Regions from separate parts of the Paenibacillus sp. 2TAB19 genome, predicted to be linked through region 1. Evidence: predicted binding sites of a transcription regulator. Region 1 holds the regulator's gene; the other holds the start of a gene.
What was found. Region 1 encodes Rex, which represses fermentation and respiration genes when NADH is low (regulators of the CRP and FNR family bind a similar motif). Its sites were predicted from a motif close to TTGTGAAATATTTCACAA; they were not measured.

Region 1 (3,150 bases):
CGCCTCCCTCTCATCCGACCAGCGAGGAGACTTGATATCCTTATAATAAATCGCTGTCGTCGTGATGATGATGAGCAGGACGGCGACGATGACAAAGATCCATCGCTGCGTAGTCATAATCGGCTGGCGTTTCTTCGTATCCGCGCGCATTAGGCTTGCAGCAAACGCTCGAAGCTCGCTTGCGCTTCGAAGCGGATTTGTTCCTCATCCAGCAATGTACTTTCACCATTTTGAACAACTTGACGTCCATCTACCCACACATGCTGCACATCGCGCCCCGAGCCGGAATAAACCAAATGCGATACGATATCTGTCAGCGGGTAGAACTGAGGCTGATCCAAATTAATCGCAATAAAGTCGGCTTTCATGCCTACACGCAAGACGCCAATCTGATCTTGCTGCCAGATCGAGCGGGCGCCGTATACCGTTCCCATACGAAGCGCTTCAACCGCAGGGATAGCTGTCGGATCGCCAGATACTCCCTTGTGCAGAAGAGCGGCAAGCTGAATTTCTTGAAACAAGTCCAGGTTATTGTTGCTCGCTACGCTATCCGTCCCAAGCGATACGGTAACGCCAGCCTTAAGAAGATCAGTCACGCGGGCAACGCCGCTCGCCAGCTTCAAGTTGCTGACCGGGTTATGGGATACCGCAACGCCGCGAGCGGCTAGCAGCTCAATCTCGGCATCGTTAAGATGAACGGCATGGGCTACAAGCGATGGCCGGGAGAAAAAGCCGTGCTTGTCCAAATGCTCAACAGGACGAAGTCCATAATCGCGAACGTTTTGCTCTACCTCAGCAATTGTCTCGGACATATGAGTATGAAGAGGCAGGTTATAGTCATGCGCCGCTTGAACGAATCGCTCTATATAATCAGGCGGACATGTATAGGGTGCATGAGGCGATATCATCGTCGTAATTCTACCGTCGGCTTTACCATTCCAATCACGAGCAAAGGCTATCGCTTCTGCCAGCTTCGCGTCTTGCACTTCCTTCTCGCACAAGCCGATAACGCCGCGCGTCAAGCAGCCCCGAATACCTGATTGCTCAACCATCATAGCGACCTGGTCCATCCGATCATACATATCGACGAACGCCGTCGTACCTGTCTTAAGCATCTCGACGATAGCGAGTGCGCTGCCCGCCTTCGTATCTTGATCGACATACTTCGCTTCCATCGGCCACATCTTCTCTTGCAGCCATACTTGCAAATTTTGATCGTCCGAATATCCGCGCAACAGCGTCATTGCCGCATGTCCGTGCGTATTAATCAATCCCGGCATAAAAGCCAGCTTGCTGCCGTCGATCTTCTGCGCATCGGCCGCAACGTCTACAGGCGCAACAGGCGCAGCTTCCCCCAAGTATGTAATACGGTCATTCGTTACGACCATATGCCCTTTAAACGTCATGCGGCTCTCATCCATCGTGACGAATAAGCCGTTCTCAATCCATAGTTGACTCATTAGCTGATTCTCCTTCTCCTGCTAAATAATAGGCCAAGCTAAGCAAATCACGCGTGAAATCGGCGTTGTGAATCCGAATGTGCTCGGGAACGCGCAGAATGGCGGGCGCGAAGTTCAATATGCCTTCGATTCCGGCTTCCACGAATTGATTCGCGACGTTCTGCGCTTCGTGGGCAGGCACGGTAATAATACCGATTCGAATACTTTGCTGGACGATAATTCGCGGCAGTTCTTCCATCGGCAGTACCTGCAGGTTGTTAATGCTCATGCCGATCTTGCTCGGATGAGCGTCGAACACGGCTGTGATTTTCATATTGTCTTTGGAATACTTATTGTAATTGCATAAAGCATGTCCTAGATTACCGGCGCCGGCGAGCGCCACGTTAATCGGTTGATCGACCTTCAGTATTTGTCTGATTTTCTCGATGAGATACAGAACGTCATAGCCGATCCCTTTGCGGCCGAACTCTCCGAAATAAGCGAGATCCTTGCGAATCTGAGCAGGATTAAGGTCGAGCTTAACGCCCAATTCCTGAGATGAAACGGTTTGAACTTCACGAGTGTGCAGCTCGTTCAACACTTGAAGATAGATAGGCAGCCGTCTAACGACAGCTTCTGATATTTTCGTCTGCTTCAACCTTTCTCCTCCTCTGATATCGCTGTTTTTTGCTCATTCGAATCCTTCTTATCTGTTGCACTTACGCTGCTGCTTAGCCACTCTCGCATGCGCAGCACCATTTGCTCCGTATGCATCGTCTCGATCTTCGGGCCTGGTAAGGAATACAGGAAATGCTTGCCGTAATACGCATCGATGATCCGCGTATCGTAGATGATGACAATGCCTTTGTCTTGCGATGTTCGCACGAGCCTTCCGAATCCTTGCTTGAATCGGATGACGGCTTGCGGTATGGACAGCTTCATGAACGGATTTTGCTTCTGCCTGAGCAGCAGCTCTGACTTAGCCTCCGCAAGCGGATGGTTAGGCGGCTGGAACGGCAAGCGTACAATGGCTAGACAGATGAGCGCTTCCCCGGGAATATCTACCCCTTCCCAGAAGCTGCTCGTCCCAAGCAGAACCGATTCGGGCTGCTGCCGGAAACGTCTCGTCAGCTTCGTCCGGTTGCCGCTGTCGATGCCTTGGCCGAGCACTTGTATGCCGGACTCAGACAAACGCTCCTTAAGCGGCTCATACACTTGCTTCAGCATCTTATACGATGTGAATAATACAAGCATTCTTCCCTTCGTTTCCTTCGCCGATGCCGCCAATGATTCCGTCAACATATCTAAGTAGGCTTGATCCACATAGGAGCCTTTCAATACCGGGAAGTTGCGTGGGATGACGACGAGCGCCTGCTCCCGATAATTGAACGGCGACGGCAATTGTACGGTCTTAAGCCGGCCTTGCTCCTCGTACCCTGTAAGTCCTAGCTGTTCGGCCGCGTATTGGAACGACTTCTGTACCGATAAGGTAGCCGAAGTCATGACAATGCTGTCTTTGACATCGAAGAAATATTTCTGAAGCTGCTCGCTCACATCTACCGGTGCTGCATACAAATGAACCGAACGATAACGATAGGCGCTGCTCGCCTCAATCCAGAATACTGACGCTGCCTGCTCCAGCTTGATGAAAATATGCAATTCATCTTTTACGCGGGTCAAATCCCTTAAAGCACCGTTAAGATCCGTAATG
Region 2 (3,150 bases), on a different contig from region 1:
TCGTCTTTACATCGATATTATAAATAGACATGTTCATCCGCTCCTTCGATTTTCTCGATTTTGTATAATTAAATTGTATACAATCAAAAAGCTGATGTCAACCCTGATCGGTACCTCATGCAAAACAAAAAAGGGCTGACCGTCCGAATCCCTTCGGCAGTCAGCCCTTTACTTAGCTAGAATCGTTCTTCTTCCTCCCAAGCAAGCGGCGAATGGCGGTAAAGAGCGAGGTCGATCCTGCCTGCATCGCTCACCTCAACGCCCTCTTCCTGTAAATTCATCATTTGCAGGAAACGTCCTTCGTCATCCTGAATCGCCACTTCGCCCTTGGCGTTAACGACCCGATGCCATGGCAGGTTATGAGCACGGCTCATCGAGTGAAGAATACGAACGACTTGACGCGCGCCCCGGCTGCTGCCCGCCAGCTCGGCTACCTGACCATACGTCATGACGCGCCCTTCCGGAATTTGTTGAATAATCGATATAACCCGTTGCGTGAAAGGCTGCATAACTTTATGACGCTCCTCTGCCTTCTTTGCCTGCCTGAAGGCAGCGCTATATTTGTAAGCAGAGGATACTCGATTGCACCGTGCAGCGTCAACTACGTGTTATTTGAACTTCGCCGGGAATTGCTTCACGACTCCCGCCGCCAGCTTATCGCCGAACATCGCCATATGATTCTCGCCATTATCGAATGCCGCTACGCTTGCATTCCAATCCTTGTTCATTCTTGCCGACACATCTTCGGTGATCAGCTTCAGATGGGTTTCCATATCGTCTTTTAATTCCTTGTACGACCAATTCGGATTGGCGGCGCTTAGAAACTTCGCGATATCGTCCGCATTCTTATACCACTGCTTGTTGTACGCTGCCGCCTCCTCCGACTTGCCGCTCTTCAGCGCATCCAGCAGCTTGCCTGCCAATACGATATGCTCGGTCAGCAGCTCCGTTAACTTCGTACCGGCAGCTTCGCCATAATAAGGCTTGAATGCGTCGCCGATATCCTTCTGATTGCGAAGCAATCTTGCCAGAACTTGTTCCTGGTCTCCAACCCCAGCTAGTGTGCTAACGAGATACAACCGTGTCCATACGACATGATCAATCCACAGCTTTCTCAGTTCTTGCTTCAGCGTAGCAGCGGACTGACTCAGACATTTAGTTGGATTATTCTCCGCGGCTTGAGCTTTCATACCGGGTATACCGGCTCCGAATATAAGCGCTGCACATAATAGGGTCATCACAACTGATTTTCTTAACATGCACACATCTCCTCCAAGTGGTTGTACGACACGCCTGAGATTAGTGTGACCCAATCAATCTTTTCCATGCGACTACAAACTTTTGATCGTTTTTCCATCTTTTTGCTGTTTTTATTTACGATTTCGACATTTTTTTCGACTTTCAATAAATTTGCTTTTTATTTTTCCGATAAAGGATGTAGAATAGAAGTAAAGAGTTAATGCCCGATCTCGTCAAACTCACCGATGCTTGCCGTCGGTAAAGTAAGACTTACTTTGTAACATACCTGTAAGGAGTCTTTCTCTTTTACTATGTGAAAAATGTTACAATCTCATGCCTTACTCACCTTGCCTGAGGCGTTTGACATCATCGAGCCCATGACTCACCTACATTCCTATGTAAAGGAGGACGTTCCCCAATGTCACAACCATCTGCTCAACAAGAGGTTTCTGCAAGCCTCGCGGAAGAAAAAAAATCGTTAGACGTGCTCGATCAGCTTATGCAGCCAGAGGTACAGAACTCTCTGACTGTATTGGTGGATAACCTGCCTAAGCTAGCTGAAATGGTCACTGCAATGACAACTGCCTATGACTTCGCTAAAGGCATCGCGACTGACAAAGTATTGATCAACGATTTCGCTCAAGGTATCGGCGAATTCGTGAAACCCGTGCAAGAGAAAGCCAAAGGCATCGCTCAAGCCGCTATCGAAGCTGGCGAGCGCTCGCAAGCCGACACTTCTTCGACAGTCGGTCTATTCGCTATGCTTAAAATGCTGAAAGATCCAGAAGTTCAAAAAACGCTTCGCTTCGCTCAAGCTTTCTTGAACGTATTGGCAGAGCGCAAAAACTAATTACAAATAAGCAAAGAATGGAGGATGGACATGTCTAAACATATTCTTATTTTGGGCGGCGGTTACGGTGGTCTTCTTTCCGCTCTAACAGCACGCCAACATCTGTCTGCATCGGAAGCAACAATTACGGTTGTCAACCGTTTCCCGACTCATCAGATCATTACGGAGCTTCACCGTCTTGCCGGCGGCACTATTGAGGAGAATGCTGTATCCCTCCCTCTTAACAAACTGCTTAGCGACAAAAACGTCGACATCGTTGTTGACACCGTTAAGCAAATCAGACCTGACGACAAAATCGTTGAGTTCGAGAGCGGCAAAGTAATCGGTTACGATGCGCTTGTTGTTGCACTCGGAAGCGAAACGAACTACTTCGGAATTCCTGGACTGGAAGAGAACAGCATGGTGCTGAAGTCGGTTGCTKATGCTAACCGTATCCGCAAGCATGTTGAAGCTCGTCTGGACGCTTACAAAGCATCCGGCAACAAAGCTGACGCTACAATCGTAGTCGGCGGCGGCGGTCTGACTGGCGTTGAGCTCGTTGGCGAATTCGCTGACAAACTGCCTGAAGTATGCAAAAGCAAAGGCATCGACTTCAAAGATATTTCGTTGTATTGCGTAGAAGCCGGCCCTGCCGTATTGCCAATCTTCCCTAAAGTGTTGATCGAGCGCGCGGTATCCAGCCTTGAGAAACGCGGCGTTACGTTCATCACTGGCGTAGCGATCACGGAAGCAACGAAAACAGCTGTATCCTTGAAGGACGGCAATACAATCGAATCCAACACAATCATCTGGACTGGCGGCGTTAAAGGCAACCCTGTTGTCGGCAGCAGCGGCCTTGCAGAAGATCGCGGTCGTTCGACGGTTACGCCAACTCTTCAATCGACTTCCCACTCGGACGTATTCCTTGCAGGCGACTGCGCGGTTGTGTTCCCAGAGGGCAGCGAGCGTCCATACCCGCCAACCGCTCAGCTTGCTTGGCAAATGGGTGAAACAGTCGGCCATAACCTTGGCGTTCTGTTCAAAGGCGGCGCTATGAGCAAGTTCGAGCCTGTATTCTCCGG

Region 2: a site for Rex is predicted at 1,551-1,568, ahead of AB4Z33_RS22195 (DUF1641 domain-containing protein). Genes of this name have one in related genera too.

The regions. Positions count from the first base shown of each region.
Region 1 covers NZ_JBFRGE010000053.1:33,938-37,087, forward strand. The annotation lists gene AB4Z33_RS21370 (cell wall elongation regulator TseB-like domain-containing protein) at 1-150, opposite strand, end outside; gene AB4Z33_RS21375 (amidohydrolase) at 150-1,460, opposite strand; gene AB4Z33_RS21380 (redox-sensing transcriptional repressor Rex) at 1,441-2,097, opposite strand; gene dinG (ATP-dependent DNA helicase DinG) at 2,094-3,150, opposite strand, start outside.
Region 2 covers NZ_JBFRGE010000058.1:22,881-26,030, reverse strand. The annotation lists gene AB4Z33_RS22210 (glutathione peroxidase) at 1-31, opposite strand, end outside; gene AB4Z33_RS22205 (MGMT family protein) at 177-509, opposite strand; gene AB4Z33_RS22200 (glycosyltransferase) at 609-1,259, opposite strand; gene AB4Z33_RS22195 (DUF1641 domain-containing protein) at 1,658-2,089, shown strand; gene AB4Z33_RS22190 (NAD(P)/FAD-dependent oxidoreductase) at 2,120-3,150, shown strand, end outside.